2 linked regions of the Ketobacter alkanivorans genome follow. The protein of the gene in region 1 interacts with the protein of each later gene in a pairwise test. Links are inferred from orthologs where the notes say so. Each region holds a gene or a part of one and is shown in the gene's direction. Other genes may lie near its edges.

Evidence for each region.
Region 2: the proteins of ftsH (region 1) and hflK interact in binary tests that used the Escherichia coli proteins (3 or more experiments, as listed by UniProt). The link is inferred for Ketobacter alkanivorans from one-to-one orthologs.

The regions. Positions count from the first base shown.
Region 1 is NZ_CP022684.1:1,585,439-1,596,308, reverse strand. The notes cover bases 4,627-7,522. They hold ftsH (ATP-dependent zinc metalloprotease FtsH), read left to right. Parts: upstream 4,627-5,056; coding sequence 5,057-6,988; downstream 6,989-7,522. Other genes in these bases: folP (dihydropteroate synthase), read left to right, coding at 7,004-7,522; rlmE (23S rRNA (uridine(2552)-2'-O)-methyltransferase RlmE), read left to right, coding at 4,627-4,929. Outside these bases: carB (carbamoyl-phosphate synthase large subunit), read left to right, coding at 1-269; transcription elongation factor GreA, read left to right, coding at 266-742; Kalk_RS06890 (hypothetical protein), read left to right, coding at 808-1,230; Kalk_RS06885 (Spy/CpxP family protein refolding chaperone), read right to left, coding at 1,283-1,621; Kalk_RS06880 (response regulator), read right to left, coding at 1,682-2,377; Kalk_RS06875 (ATP-binding protein), read right to left, coding at 2,374-3,771; ribosome assembly RNA-binding protein YhbY, read right to left, coding at 3,857-4,165; more of rlmE, read left to right, coding at 4,306-4,626; more of folP, read left to right, coding at 7,523-7,858; glmM (phosphoglucosamine mutase), read left to right, coding at 7,883-9,226; tpiA (triose-phosphate isomerase), read left to right, coding at 9,295-10,044; preprotein translocase subunit SecG, read left to right, coding at 10,058-10,459. UniProt on the Escherichia coli protein: Acts as a processive, ATP-dependent zinc metallopeptidase for both cytoplasmic and membrane proteins. Plays a role in the quality control of integral membrane proteins.
Region 2 is NZ_CP022684.1:3,494,198-3,499,654, forward strand. Bases 1,745-4,529 are described here. They hold hflK (FtsH protease activity modulator HflK), read left to right. Parts: upstream 1,745-2,455; coding sequence 2,456-3,604; downstream 3,605-4,529. Other genes in these bases: hflX (ribosome rescue GTPase HflX), read left to right, coding at 1,745-2,387; hflC (protease modulator HflC), read left to right, coding at 3,604-4,470. In the rest of the region: tRNA (adenosine(37)-N6)-dimethylallyltransferase MiaA, read left to right, coding at 1-609; RNA chaperone Hfq, read left to right, coding at 691-954; more of hflX, read left to right, coding at 1,059-1,744; Kalk_RS14975 (ATP phosphoribosyltransferase regulatory subunit), read left to right, coding at 4,634-5,457.

The DNA.
Region 1 (10,870 bases):
TACCGGTGAAATCCATCAACAAGGTGAAAGAAGGTCGCCCCCATATTGTGGACGCCATCAAGAATCGCGAAGTGGATTTGATTATCAATACCACCGAGGGTACCAAGGCGGTGGCAGATTCTTATCATATCCGCCGCGAGGCCCTGCAAAGCAAAGTATGCTACACCACCACCATAGCAGGCGCTCAGGCTATCTGTGCTGCGCTGGAGGCTAATGTGGAAACTACCGTTCGACGTTTACAAGATCTGCACGCGGAGCTGCAATCATGAATCGATTTCCAATGACCGTACAAGGTGCGGAGAAGCTACGCGAAGAGCTGGATCACTTGAAGAGAGTGGAGCGGCCCCGAATCGTAGCGGCTATCGCCGAAGCCCGTGAGCACGGTGACCTCAAAGAGAATGCGGAATACCACGCAGCCCGAGAAGAGCAGGGTTTCGCGGAAGGCCGTATCATGGAGATCGAAGGTAAGCTGGGTAACGCCCAAATTATCGATATCTCCAAAATTGATTACACCGGTAAGGTGATCTTTGGTGTGACGGTGGATTTATACGACCTGGATAAGGAAGAAGAAAAAACCTTCCAGATCGTAGGTGACGATGAAGCCGATATCAAGCAAGGCAAGCTGTCGGTGAATTCACCGATTGCCCGCGGCTTGATTGGCAAGTTCGAAGGGGATGAGGTGGCTGTGGACACCCCTGGGGGTACAGTTGAATATGAGATCCTCAAGGTTAAGCATATCTAAGATTTGCGCCCGTAAAGGTTTGCGATGATCAACAGGAGGGGCGGGTTAACCGCCCTTTTTTATTTATGAAAAAAATTCCCGTTCAAACCAGCGCTGCGCCAGACCAACCTGCCATGGTATCGCCGCGTTTTTTGATGGAGGCGCTGGAGACTCTGCTGTTGGGCGCGGTATGGTTGTTTGTGCTGGTGTGGATGCCATATTTCCAAAATGGGGGTGATCTGCAGGTGCCTGAATCGGTGCAAACCCTGCAGTGGCTGGTGGTGTTGGGTTTGGCGTCGGTGTTGATTGTGGTGAGGCTGGCTCAGGGCCGCGCTGCGGCGGGCCAGTGGATGCCGCTGGGCTTCGTTGTTGTAATTGCCGGGCTTTCTCTGGCGATGATGTTGATGCAGGATCTATCTCAGACGCTGCAATATCGCAGCTGGGTCAGCGTGCTGCAATCGCTATTGGGGTTGGGTTATTTTGTGTCAGTGCGTTTGCATACAGAATAAAAAAACGCCGCAGGGGAGGCGGCGTTTTACAGGTTAAGATATTGGTTTCAGTCTATTCCTTGTTGAGCTTTTCCTTGCGATGCTCCCGTTTTTCCTTGAATCTTTCTTTGCGCTTTTCCTGCATAGACTCAAATTTCTCAACTTGTTCCGTGGTCAGGATGCCTTTGATTTCACCATCAGTTTCAGCTTTCAATGCCTGCATTTGCTTGTGGATTGCATCCATTTGAGGCTTTTTCGCATCAAGAATGGCTTTGACCTGGGCTTGCTGCTCCTCTGATAGATCCAAATGCCGAGTTAAACCTTTCAGCATGTGGCTGCCGTCGCCAGGGGGCATGGCTAATACGGGGATGGCAATCACTGCGCTGATTACCAGTGCTATAAATGTTCTCATGGTGTAGCTCCTTTCGTTTAAGTGTGGAGTCATTGTCGTCGCACTCTGTGCAACAAAAACTCAGTAATTATCCAAAGAATGTGGAAGCTCATACTTGTAGCCGATGCCGTATACCGAATGCACTACCTCGTGTTCCGGGCACGCTAACGATAGCTTCTTTCGCAACTTGTTGATGTGAGAGTCAATAGTGCGGTCATGCACAATGCGATGATCGCGGTAGATGCGATCCATTAATTGATCGCGGCTAAAAATGCGGCGAGGGTCGTCGCTTAGGGCTTTGAGCAGGCGGAATTCTACTGCGGTCAGCGCCAGCGGGCGGCCCAACAGGGATACGCTTAGGGAGGCCTCATCCATGATCAATGCCGATGGGGGTCTGTCTGCGCCCGGCTGCAACGGCGCGGCGCGGCGCAGAACAGCCTTCACGCGAGCGACTACTTCCCTGGGGCTGTAAGGTTTGCAAATATAGTCATCGGCCCCCAGCTCCAATCCCAGCAGGCGGTCGATCTCTTCTACCTTGGCGGTTACCATAATGATCGGCACCGTGCTGAAACTGCGAATTTCTTTGCACAGGGTGAGGCCGTCCTTGTTGGGTAACATCAGATCCAACAGTATTAGATCCGGATCAAAGTTTTTTACCCCGCTGATGACGTCATTGCCGTCGGTCGCAATCTTGGTGTCAAACTGATGGTGTCGCAGATAGTCCTCAAGCAGGTGGGCTAGATCTTTTTCATCTTCAACGATAAAAATGCGATTCATGGGCAATCCATCGGCACGTTTATAATGATTTCGAGGCCGCCGAGTTTGCTGTGGCGAGCGGTGATAGTGCCCTCATGGGCCTCCACAATGGTGCGGCACAAATTCAAACCAAGCCCCGCCCCGCCAGTGTCTCTATTGCGTGAGCTTTCCCCACGAAAGAAACGCTCAAATAAACGGTGCAGTTGCGGCTCCGGTACCCCCGGCGCACTGTCGCTTATGGTGATGATCAAGTTGCTGTGTTCGCAGAGGGCACCAATCCTGATTTCGCCCGGCGCGCGGGTGTAGCGCAGGCTGTTTTCCAAAAGGTTATTGAAAAGCTGTTGAATTCGCTGCGGGTCGGCGAACAGAAGCGCATTATCGTCCAGTTCGAAGTCGCAGCGCAGCGAGAGCCCGGCTTGTTCAAAGCGTTGCTTGAATGGTTGAATGCTCTCGTCCAGCAGCTGCACTGCATTACAGTTTTGTTTTTTGTATTGCAAAGCCCCAACATCCGCCAGTGACAATTGGTACAAATCCTCAACCAGCTGTTGTAGGCGATGGGTCTGATTAGCCAATCGAGTGTGCGTTGCATCGTTGTATTGGTGAACACCGTCTTCGATGGCTTCCAGCTGGGCACGCAAGGTGGCCAGAGGTGTGCGCAGCTCGTGGGAGATATCGGCTACCCATTTGCGCCTTGATTGTTCGGTTTGCCGTAATGTGAGGGCGAGATGATTTAAATGATTGGCCAGTTGCGACAACTCATCGTGACCGCTCAGCGTGATTCGCTCGTCAAACTGGCCTTCACTCAGCAGTCGAATCTGTCGACCCAGCAGGTTAATGCGGTTCACCAAAAAGCGTGATAAAGGCAGGGCGAACATCAGCGAGAGAATCACGGCCGTGACAGAGATCAGCAGCAAATGTTCGCCCTGACGCTTGGCAAAGCGCTCATCGGTCATGCTGAATGGTCTGGGGCCCACTTTGAAACCGGTATAGCCCACAACAACATCGTCTACTTCGATCGGGATGGCTGCTCTGGTCGATGCGGTATCTATGTGCTCGCCTGCCACCGGTTGCCTGTTGGCATCCAGCAGGAACAGGGCGCGCAATGGCGGTTTGGGTTTGCGTGGGTGTTCCTCTTTGGTGTGGTGTTCTCCTGTGTCCTGTGCTTGCTCGTGGAACGAGCGGCCAGCCAGTCGTCGCAATAGTCGGGGGTTGTCACGCAAGGATGCCCAGCTTCCGGTCTGGCGGTAGTAGTCTCCCAGGCGCAACGCGGTTTCTTGCAGGCGGGTGCGGTTTTGTTCCTGCACGTAATCCGTAAAGCTGCGCTGGAAGCTCCACTTAACCAGCAGCGCCATACAAATAATCAGCACGCAGCTGAATGCAATAAAGATTAGAGCAAGCTTTTTATGGATGGACATACTGACTCTTCAAGTTTGATCTCTAGAGTCAGTATACCGGTAAAATGTCCAAGAACTTTGGAGAGGGGCTGATCAGCAGCGGTTGCTACTGGAAGCGGAGCAGATTCGACAGCTTTGGGTTTTGTGTCTTGGCCGGGCGATAAATCACAGCCATTTTGCCGATCACCTGGGCCTTTTCGGCACGGGTTTGCTTGCAGATTTCCTCAATGATGGCGACTTTTTCGTCTCGATCCAGCACGTTAATGCGTATCTTGATCAGCTCGTGGTCTTCCAGGGCGCGCTCCAGCTCTGCCATAACCCCTTCGGACAGGCCGTTTTCCGCCACCATAACCACCGGCTTTAAATGATGGGCCAGCTTGCGAAAGCGTTTTTTCTGATCTTGAGTCAAAGCCATGGAAATTTACCTGCCTACCTGAAAGTCACCGGGCGCGTATTGTAGAGCAGTCCGGCTCAGGACACCAAAAAATTCGCAGCGCAGAGCGCCATCAGGCAAAATAGGCGCTTGGTAATTCGAATAATTAGGTGAGGTAGGTTTTGTCGCGATCCAAAACCAGTGGTAAATGGCTGCGTGAGCATTTTGATGATGTCTATGTGCAACGAGCCAAAGATGAGGGCTGGCGCTCGCGAGCTGCTTATAAGTTGTTGGAAATAAACGAAAAGGATAAGCTGATCAAACCCGGGATGACGGTGCTGGATCTGGGGGCTGCGCCGGGAAGCTGGAGCCAGATAGCCGCCAAGCTGGTGGGTGATCATGGCTTGGTGATTGCCTCGGATATTCTGGAAATGGATCCCATTGCCGGAGTCAGCTTCCTGCAGGGCGACTTCCGTGAAGAGTCGGTCTATCAACAACTGCTTGAAATTATAGGAAATCGCCCCGTTGACCTTGTAATCTGCGATATGGCCCCCAATATGAGTGGGGTGAATGCGGTTGATCAGCCCCGTGGTATGTATCTCGCTGAGCTTGCTTTAGATATGGTGAAGCAAGTACTGAACAAAAACGGAGATTACTTGGTCAAAGTATTCCAGGGAGCAGGGTTGCCCGAATACCGTCAGGATATGCAGCGTTGTTTTGGTAAGCTGATTACCCGCAAACCCGACGCATCAAGGCCCCGCTCCAAGGAAGTGTATCTGCTTGGTAAGGGGTTTCTAGGTTCGTGACCTGTTTCCTGCGAAAGATGGTGTAAGCGTCTATTGTGTAGTAATGTAGGTCATTAAACGCAGTAATAAGTATTCTCGTCTGACTCGCTCATGACGAATGTGAAGAGAGGGTAAACCCTTGAACGATATGGCAAAAAACCTAATTTTGTGGGTTGTGATCGCAATTGTCCTGCTTTCCGTTTTCAATAATTTCAGCGCCAATACCAGCTCCCAGGCGATTCCGTATTCTCAGTTTATTGAATACGTACAGAATGGCCAGGTGGACAAAGTGGTCATTGATGGTGAGACAGTGTCCGGTCGAACCGTTACCAGCGAGAAGTTCGAAACCGTCTTACCCGCTATTGCTGATATTGACTTGATGCCAATGCTGTTGGAAAACAACGTTGCTATTGAAGGTCGCGCTCCTGAAAAGCAGAGCTTGTGGGCTCAGCTGTTGGTTGCCTGTTTCCCGATTATCCTGATCGTTGCCATTTTCATGTTCTTCATGCGCCAGATGCAGGGCGGCGGTGGTGGTCGTGGCGGCCCCATGACGTTCGGTAAGAGTCGTGCTCGTTTATTAAGCGAAGATCAGATCAAAACCACGTTCGCCGACGTTGCCGGTTGTGATGAGGCCAAAGACGAAGTGCAAGAGCTGGTAGAGTTTTTGCGAGACCCTGCAAAATTCCAGCGCCTTGGCGGCAAGATCCCGCGCGGCGTGCTGATGGTGGGTTCGCCAGGTACGGGTAAAACCCTGTTGGCTAAAGCCATAGCGGGTGAGGCCAAAGTGCCTTTCTTTACCATATCAGGCTCCGACTTTGTGGAAATGTTTGTGGGTGTGGGCGCGTCCCGCGTTCGTGACATGTTCGAGCAGGCGAAAAAGCAAGCACCCTGTATCGTCTTTATTGATGAAATCGATGCGGTAGGCCGCTCCCGTGGAGCTGGTTTAGGGGGTGGTCACGATGAGCGTGAGCAGACTCTGAACCAGTTGCTGGTTGAAATGGACGGCTTCGAGCCCAACGATGGCGTTATTGTTATTGCCGCTACCAACCGCCCGGATGTACTGGATTCCGCTTTGTTGCGTCCTGGTCGTTTCGATCGCCAGGTTGTGGTATCTGCTCCGGATATCCGGGGTCGAGAACAGATCCTGAAAGTACACATGCGCAAAGTGCCCTTGGGCGACGATGTGGATGCCAAGGCTATTGCCCGAGGCACACCCGGTTTTTCCGGCGCGGACTTGGCCAATTTGGTCAACGAAGCTGCTTTGTTCGCTGCCCGTGCCAGTAAGCGCGTGGTGGAAATGAATGAATTTGAAAAAGCTAAAGACAAGATCCTGATGGGCGCTGAGCGCACCAGTATGGTCATGTCCGAGAAAGAAAAACTCAATACAGCCTACCATGAAGCAGGCCATGCGATTGTCGGGCGCCTGGTGCCTGAGCATGATCCGGTATACAAAGTCAGCGTCATTCCCCGTGGTCGTGCGCTGGGTGTGACCATGTATCTGCCCTTGGAAGACAAATACAGTCAGAGCAAGCGCGCCCTCGAAAGCATGGTTTGTTCATTGTTCGGTGGCCGTATTGCCGAAGAGATAACCTTAGGTCGGGATGGTGTTACCACCGGAGCCTCCAACGATATTCATCGTGCCACTGAGATCGCCCGCAATATGGTCACCAAGTGGGGGTTGTCGGAGAAGATGGGGCCACTGAGCTACGAAGAGGATGAAGGCGAAGTCTTTTTGGGTCGCCAATATACTCAGCGCAAAATGGTGTCCAGCCAGACAGCCAAAGAAATTGATGCTGAAGTTCGTAAGATAATTGACGAATGCTACCAGCGGGCGCAGACCATATTAGAAGAAAATATGGAGAGATTGCACGCGATGGCTGAAGCACTGATGCTGTATGAAACCATCGATGCCCAGCAGATAGAGGATATTATGAACGACCGTAAGCCGCGACCACCTAAGGGTTGGAATGATTCCAATGAAGGCCCTACCGGTGGCAGCCCTGCGGTGGATACGTCTGCGACAGAAAAGCAGGATGATTCAAGCACCGGTTCCATCGGTGGCCCCGCCAACACTCATTAACATCAAGATAAGCGAATGCCCGAAAAAGGTTCGCCCCCAAACGGTCTCCAGTGCGGAGGCCGTTTTTTAAATCTGTCAAAACCTGCTGTTATGGGTGTGCTCAATGTCACGCCTGATTCGTTCTCCGATGGTGGAAAATTCTGCAATCATGAGCAAGCCATCAGCCAGGCTCTGCGCATGGTTGACCAGGGTGCCGCTATCATTGATGTGGGGGGTGAATCTACGCGTCCGGGAGCCGATCCGGTTTCAGAGCAAGAGGAACTGGATCGGGTGATCCCAGTGGTGCTGGCGCTGGCGGCTGAAGTGGATGCGATCATTTCTGTCGATACCAGTACGCCCGCTGTGATGGCGGAGGCCGAATCATCTGGTGCCGGTTTGATCAATGACGTGCGAGCCCTGGAGCGAGAGGGAGCCCTCGAGTGTGCAAAAAACAGCACACTTCCCGTCTGTCTTATGCACATGCAGGGTGATCCTGTTTCAATGCAGAATAATCCTCAATACAGTAATGTCGTGAGCGATGTGGCTGGCTATCTTATGGAGCGGGTCCGTGCCTGCCGTGATGCGGGGATTGTCGATGACCGTATCCTGCTGGACCCAGGTTTTGGCTTTGGCAAAAGTTTGCAACATAATCTCAGCCTGTTGAAGCATCTTGATCAGCTGGTGGCGTTAGGCTTCCCCGTGTTGGTAGGGATGTCGCGCAAATCTATGATTGGCGCGATATTGGGCAAGCATGTAGATGAGCGGCTCCATGGCAGTGTGGCTGCTGCCATCATTGCAGCGCACAACGGCGCCAGTATCATCCGGGTGCATGATGTAGGGCCCACGGTGGATGCGCTAAAGATAGTTTCCGCTGTGCTGGAGACGGCGTAGTTTATAGCGATTTAAGGAAAAATAATGAGCAAGCGATATTTTGGAACCGATGGTATTCGTGGGGCGGTGGGTAAAGGCGCTATTACACCTGAATTCATGCTTAAGCTGGGTTGGGCGGCGGGAAAAGTCTTTGCCACCGGTGAGGGGCGGCAGAAAATACTTATCGGCAAGGATACGCGTATCTCCGGTTACATGTTCGAGTCCGCGCTGGAGGCAGGTTTGTCCGCATCCGGTGTGGATGTCATGTTGCTGGGGCCAATGCCGACCCCGGCCATTGCCTATCTAACGCGAACTTACCGCGCGGCGGCAGGTATCGTGATCAGCGCTTCTCACAACCCTTACTACGACAATGGCATCAAGTTTTTCTGTACCGAGGGCAAAAAATTGCCCGATGACGTGGAGCATGCCATTGAAGATTATCTGGATCTGCCCATGGATACGGTGCCTTCCGATCAGATCGGTAAGACCCGGAAGCTGGAGGATGCCCGTGGTCGTTATATCGAGTTCTGCAAAAGTACTTTCCCGCGGGATCTCTCACTGCGAGGCCTGCGCGTAGTGGTTGATTGCGCCAATGGGGCGACCTACGCTCCGGGCCCTGCGGTGTTCGAGGAGCTGGGCGCTGAAGTTATTCCCATGGCTGTGAAGCCAGATGGGCTCAATATCAACCTCAACTGTGGTTCCACTCACCCTGAACTGTTACAGGAAAAAGTACTGGAGCTGCGGGCTGATCTGGGCATCGCCTTTGATGGTGATGGTGATCGCGTATTGATGGTGGATGCAGAGGGCGAGTTGGTGGACGGTGACGAGCTTCTGTTTATCATTGCCCAGGGCCGTCAACAGGATAACGCCCTGCAAGGGGGGGTGGTTGGCACGCTGATGAGTAACTATGGGCTCGAGCTGGCCTTGCAAGGGTTGGGTATAGATTTCATTCGGGCCAGTGTCGGTGATCGTTATGTAATGGAACAATTGCGGGATCGTAGCTGGTTGTTGGGTGGTGAATCGTCAGGTCACCTTGTGTGTCTGGATAAAACTACCACCGGAGATGGCATCGTGTCGGCCCTTCAGGTGCTTGCGGTGATGATGGCCCAGAATAAGACTCTTGCGGAGTTGCGTGGCGGCATGGCCAAGTTGCCCCAGGTTATGATCAACGTACGCCTGCCTGAAAAGCGCGAAGTCGTCAGCATCCCGCAGGTTCAGGACGCAGTGAAAACGGCAGAGGCTCAACTGTCCGGGCGGGGGCGTGTCTTGTTGCGCCCATCTGGAACAGAACCTCTAATTCGGGTGATGGTGGAAGGCGATAATGCCAATGAAGTGGCTGCATTGTGCCGACAGATCGCCGATGTGGTGGAAGAGGTCATTCGCACCTAACCCCATTCTTGTATGTTGACACCTTCTTCGCTACCATTGCCGCCTTGTTAAATTGGAGGCGGAATGGCATGCGGACAGCTGTTGTAGCAGGCAACTGGAAAATGAACGGCACCAAGGCGACCGTTGCATCCCTGTTGCGTGGACTCAAGGCCGGCTTGGCTCCTGGCCGTACGCAAGTGATTGTTTGTGCGCCGTTTCCCTATTTGTCCCAGGTATCAGATGAGCTGAGTGGTTCACCTATACAGTGGGGGGCACAAAATGTAAGCCAGCATACCGCCGGTGCCTATACTGGCGAAGTCTCGCTGGAGATGCTGAAAGACTTTGGTTGCACTCATGTCATACTGGGGCACTCTGAGCGGCGGGCCTTGTTTTCCGAGCAGGATGACGTGATAGCGGATAAATTTTGCGCTGCATTGGCTGCTGGGTTGACCCCCATTCTCTGTGTGGGAGAAACTCTGGAGCAGCGTGAGTCGGGTGAAACGAATACCGTTGTGCTGCAGCAGCTGATGGCGGTTGTTGATAAAGCAGGCATAGCATCGTTTGCTGGCGCTATTTTGGCTTACGAGCCGGTATGGGCTATTGGTACAGGCCTTACGGCCACCCCGGGTCAGGCGCAGGAAGTGCATGAAATATTGCGCATGTGTCTGCGTGACCTGGATGAAGCAGTAGCTTCAAAGCTGTCGATCCTTTACGGAGGCAGCGTTAAAGCATCCAATGCGGCAGAGCTTTTCAGTTGTGCCGATATTGATGGTGGGTTGATCGGTGGTGCGTCACTGGACGCAGAAGAATTTTTGGCGATCTGCCAGGCGGCAGAGTAATTAGGAAATTAAAATGATAGAAACCGTATTGTTGATCGTGTTGGTGTGTGTGGCGCTGGCCCTGATCGGTCTGGTGTTGATACAGCAGGGTAAAGGAGCTGATGCAGGAGCGTCGTTCGGTGGGGGAGCATCCCAAACCGTATTTGGCAGTGCCGGTACGGGCAACTTCCTGACTAAATCCTCATGGCTTCTTGCTGGAGTGTTTTTTGTGGTTTGTTTAGGGCTCGCCTATATTGCCCGGGACAAAGCCGCAGGAGGCGAGCTTTCTTTTGACGCGCCGGATGTGCAGGTAGAGCAAGCAGTAGAAACCGATGTGCCTCAGTATCAAGAAGAAGCTGAGCCGGTTTCAGACGTGCCTGCTGCACCCGCTGTCGAAGCGGCAGATGCGCCTGTAGAGTCCGCCCCGGTAGAATAAATGCACGAATCAGGCGTAATTTCTGTGGAACGTCAACGCGTTATCCGTTAAATTATGCCTCCCCGCCGAAGTGGTGAAATTGGTAGACACGCTATCTTGAGGGGGTAGTGGCCTTCTGGTCGTGCCGGTTCAAGTCCGGCCTTCGGCACCATTATTCAAAGCGCCCGCCGTAATGGGGGTTGTTAGAAAAATAGTTTTAATTACCAGCACTTAGATGAACCTTTATTTTTGGAATTGTGTTGACAGGTCAAAATAAAGTCTCTAAGATGCGCGTCTTGTCGATGCGGGGTGGAGCAGCCTGGTAGCTCGTCGGGCTCATAACCCGAAGGTCGTTGGTTCAAATCCAGCCCCCGCTACCAATCAAATGCTCAGTGGTTTTTCAGGAGTTACCAGCCCTGTTAAACCACTGAA
Region 2 (5,457 bases), 1.9 Mb from region 1 along the record:
GATGCAATCCGTCGGCAGCTATTGCAGGAGGCCGCCGAACAAGGCTGGCCCAGCTTGCACACAGAGTTGGCAAAGGTAGATCCAGACTCCGCAGCCCGCTTAAACCCCAATGATGCCCAGCGTATACAGCGGGCGCTTGAGGTGTTCCGCAGCACCGGCATCCCCCTCAGCGAATGGCATCGCCGCCAAAAACAAGGAGGGGACGGTACCTGGGGTGGCAACGCTGAAGATTTCCCTTATCAGTCTGTCAATCTGGCGGTTTGCCCCCAGGATCGAGCCGTGCTGCATCGGCGCATAGCCGATCGCTTTCATCAGATGTTAATCGAGGGCTTTTACGATGAAGTGAAAGCCCTGTATCATCGCGGCGACTTACATTCCGACATGCCATCCATGCGGGCTGTGGGGTATAGGCAGGTATGGGATTGTCTGGACGGCAAATTGAGCTACGCTGAAATGGAAGAGCGGGGGATCATCGCTACCCGTCAGCTGGCCAAGCGTCAGATAACATGGCTTCGCAGTTGGAAGGATCTGCATTGGTTGGATAGCCCTGATCCAAAATTGTTGGAAAAGGTCTTGAAAATTTTGCCTGCGGACGACATGCTATCGTAGCCGACGATCTCTCTATCTATGTGAATCGTGATTTATTTTTGATCTTTTAGCCCGATTTTGGGCCAACACAAGGAGACTTTTATGTCTAAAGGGCACTCTCTACAAGACCCTTTTTTGAACGCCCTGCGCAAGGAACGAATTCCAGTATCCATATTTCTGGTTAATGGTATCAAGCTGCAAGGTCAAGTCGAATCTTTTGACCAATATGTGGTTTTACTGCGTAACACCGTTAATCAAATGGTCTACAAACACGCCATTTCCACCGTTGTACCGGCCCGCAATCCTCGTGCTCATGGCACAAACGATCGCCCCGGCCAGGAAAACGGCGGCAATTCTGAGCAATAAACTGGCAGAGTGGCTTTGGCCTGCGTCGCAAGCGACAGCTGAATCGGCTACGCAGGCCCGTCTCACTGATTCCGGCTGTGTTTGAATTGGTAGCAATCCGCTAAATGGAATCGCTTTTTGACCGTCCCCAAAGTGGTGAACGGGCCGTCCTTGTTCACATCGAATTTCCCAAAGAATTCGATGGCGAAGACCTTCAGGAATTTGAAATGCTGGTGGATTCCGCCGGTGCCCAGCGTCTGGGGGTGCTTAAGGGGTCGCGTCCGGCACCGAATTCCCGATTATTTATTGGTACCGGTAAAGTAGAAGAGCTGGCCGGGTTGGTTGCTGAATTCGAAGCCGATCTGGTGATCTTCAACCATTCCTTGAATCCATCCCAAGAGCGCAATCTTGAACGCGAGCTCAAATGTCGCGTGCTGGATCGCACGGGGCTGATTCTCGATATTTTTGCGCAGCGTGCGCGCACCCACGAGGGTAAGTTGCAGGTTGAGCTGGCTCAGCTTGAGCACCTTTCCACCCGATTGGTGCGTGGCTGGACTCACCTGGAGCGCCAAAAGGGCGGTATCGGCTTGCGTGGCCCCGGCGAAACCCAGTTGGAAACGGATCGGCGCTTGTTGCGGGCCCGTGTAAAGTATATTCAGCAGCGTCTGCAGAAAGTGCGTAAGCAGCGGGATCAAGGACGCCGCGCCCGTAAGCGTGCGGACGTACCCACGGTATCCCTGGTGGGTTACACCAATGCCGGGAAATCCACACTGTTTAATCGCCTTACTGCATCTGATGTGTATGCAGCAGACCAGCTCTTTGCTACCCTCGACCCCACATTGCGGCGCATTGATGTGTCAGATCTTGGCCCGGTTATTCTGGCAGATACAGTGGGGTTTATTCGTCATCTTCCCCATAAACTGGTGGAGGCGTTTCGTGCCACGCTGGAAGAAAGCCGCGAGTCTGATTTTCTGTTGCATGTGGTTGATGCCTGCTCCGAAGAGCGGGAAGACAATATATTTCAGGTTAATGAAGTGCTGCATGAGATTGGTGCCGATACTGTGCCGTTTCTCATGGTCTATAACAAAATTGACCTGATGGGCGACTACGCTCCTCGCATTGAACGAGATGACGAGGGGGTGCCTGTGGCGGTTTGGTTGTCAGCGCGCACAGGTGCAGGGATGACAGAACTGTTACAAGCCTTGAATGAGCGGCTGGGTAAGCGCATGGTGGAGGGTACCTTGTGTTTGGCACCCGAGCTATCAGCAGTGCGGGCCCATTGTTACGGGTTAAAGGCTGTACAGGCAGAGTCGGCTGACGAGCAGGGCAACGCGTTGCTTGATATTCGTATGCCGCAAAAGGCATGGGAGCAGATGGTAAAACGCTTTGAGTTGAACCGTGAAAACCTGGAACAAAGCTTGTCGGGGTTGCGAAATTCGACCCATTCGGAATAATAACCCTATTATAACGTTTTGAGATGCAATAACATTTCCCCCCAGCATAGAAAACAGCGGAGCATAGTATGGCTTGGAATGAGCCCGGTGGCGGGCGTAATCAGGATCCATGGCGAGGCCGGGATGGCCGCGGCCAGTCGGAACTGGACGATGTGATCAAAAAACTGCAAGACCGATTCGGCGGTATGCTGGGTGGTGGTCAGAACAACGATAGCGGCGGTTTCGGCCTGTTATTGCTGATTCTGGGCGTTGTCTTCGTGTTGTGGCTGGTGGCCGGTTTGTATCGGGTCGAACAGGCCGAAGAAGCATTGGTGCTGCGTTTCGGCAAATACCATGATACCGTCAGTGCCGGTCTACACTGGAACCCATGGGGCATCGATACTGTACAGAAAGTGGACGTAAACCAGCGTGAAACCATGCCGGTGCGCGCCACGATGCTCACCGAAGACCAGAACATTGTGGATTTGGATCTGCAGGTTCAGTTCGTGGTCACGGATTCCAGAGCCTATTTCCTCGAATCCAGTGCGCCCATCGACACCTTGCGTAATGCGGTGGAATCCGCACTGCGTCACGTGGTGGGTGGCAGCGAAATGGATCGGGTGCTGACCGACGGCCGTGAAGCCATCGCCGTAGAAGTGCATCAGCGCCTGCAGGAATATCTGGATCGTTATAAAACCGGTCTCACCATTGATAAGCTGAACATCGAAGATGCACATCCTCCCAAGGAAGTGAAAGCCGCCTTCGATGATGTTATCAAAGCACGGGAAGACGAAGAGCGCGTTAAGAATGAAGCGGAAGCCTACGCCAACCAAATCGTGCCAGAGGCGCGTGGTGAAGCGCAGCGCATGATCGAGGAGGCCAACGCTTACAAGGCCGAGATCGTGGAGCGATCCAAAGGTCAGGCCAACCGCTTTGAAAGGCTTTATGCCGAGTACAAGCTGGCACCGGAAGTGACCCGTCGCCGTATGTACATCGACACCATGGAAAGCGTGCTCAGCAACACGTCCAAGGTTCTGGTGGACGTGGATGGGGGCAATAGCATGATGTACCTCCCTATCGATAAAATCCTGGAAGGTCGACGTACAGAAGCGAAGTCCATTGTTGTAGAAGCTGATTCTACTCAGCAAAGCAAGGGTGCGACCAAAAAAGCCTCCGACTCCGTTCGTGGCTTGGAGCGAATTCGTCAGGCCCGTGAAACACGCTGGGAGAATCGCTAATGAATAACAAAAGTATGACAGTCTTACTGCTGATCGCAGTGGTTGCCCTGGTTACCGGTAGCGCCATATTCACCGTGAAAGAAAGTGAGCGTGGCGTATTGCTGAAATTTGGTGAAGTGGTGAGAGATGATCTGCAGCCAGGGATCCAGTTCAAAATACCTTTTATACATGAGCCGCGCCTGTTTGATGGCCGTATTCGCGTACTGGAAATGCGTCAGGAAGAGTATCTGACCCAGGAGAAGAAGCGTCTGATCGTGGATTCATACGTGATGTGGCGTATCAAAGACATCAAGCAGTTTTATATTGCCACCGGCGGCGGCCTTGAGACTCGTGTGCGGCTGCTGTTGGCCCCCCGTGTGAACGAAGGCCTGCGTAATCAGTTTGGTGCGCGTACTGTGTATGAAGTTGTGGCCGGTGAGCGGGAAGAGCTGGTGGTGGATTTGGCCAAGGCCATTGACGACCAAGCTCAGGAAGCCCTGGGTATTGATGTGGTGGAGATTCGGGTCAAGCGTATCGAGCTGCCTTCCAGTGCCAGTGCCTCGGTATACGACCGGATGCGTGCCGAGCGTGAACGTGAAGCTCGTAGCCATCGTGCTCGCGGTGCCGAGCTGGCAGAAGGTATCAGTGCTGCTGCCGATCGTGAGCGTACCGAGATCCTGGCTGGTGCCTATCGTCAAGCGGAAGAGCTACGGGGTGCAGGCGATGCGGAAGCAGCGTCAATCTATGCCAGCGCCTATCAGAAAGATCCTGAATTCTATAGCTTTTATCGCAGCATGGATGCCTACAAAGATGTCTTTAACAGCAAGAACGACCTGATCGTCGTGCAGCCTGATGGAGAGTTCTTCCGATTTATGAAGAGCGAGTAGGTAAAAAGGGGCCGAAAGGTTTAACTCGGCCCCTCGATGCGTGTTATCATAAGGAAACCGGGGCGATCCCCCGGTTTTTTTGTGGGCTAAATCAGGCCCCAAAACCTAAATCATGACGTACAACGACTCAAACAGAGTAATAGAGGACAACGGCGAACGCTTTATGGCCACAGCAGATCGATGGTTGTTACCCGATGGGATCGATGAAATCCTGCCCCCACAGGCGGCGAAACTGGAACAGTTGCGTCGGGACTTGCTGGATCTTTATAAAAGCTGGGGTTACGAGCAGGTGTTTCCCCCTCTGGTTGAGTATCTCGAATCCCTACTGACAGGTGCGGGCAATGATCTGGCCCTGCAGACCTTCAAACTGACCGATCAGCTCACCGGCCGCCTAATGGGCGTGCGTGCTGATATGACCACCCAAGTGGCGCGCATTGATGCCCATACCCTCAATCGAGAAGGTGTGACTCGCCTGTGTTATGCAGGCCACGTGTTGCATGCCAAACCCGAAAGCCTGGCGGCCAGTCGCAGCCTGATCCAGATCGGTGCCGAAATCTATGGTCATGGTGGCATCGCCAGTGACATCGAAGTGATCGGTCTGATGCTGGAAACCCTGCGTCGCGGTGGTTGTTGCGAATTGCATCTGGATCTGGGGCATGTGGCCATTTATCGTGCGCTGGCGGCAGAAGCCGGTCTGAGTGGCGATCTGGAATGGCAGTTGTTTGAAATTTTCCAGCGTAAGGCGGTTCCCGAGCTGGAGGCCTTCTTGGCAAAACAGGTAAGTGATCCGGATCTGGCGGTTATGCTGCGCCAGTTGGTAACGTTGGCGGGCGATCGATCGGTATTGGCGAAAGCGGCCAGCGTATTGGCCAAGGCACCGCAGGCTGTGCAGTCAGCCCTGGCGGATCTGGAGCAGATCGCCGATCAGCTTGTTGCCAGTTATCCCGATGTGAAATTGTATTTTGATCTGGGCGAGTTGCGTGGTTA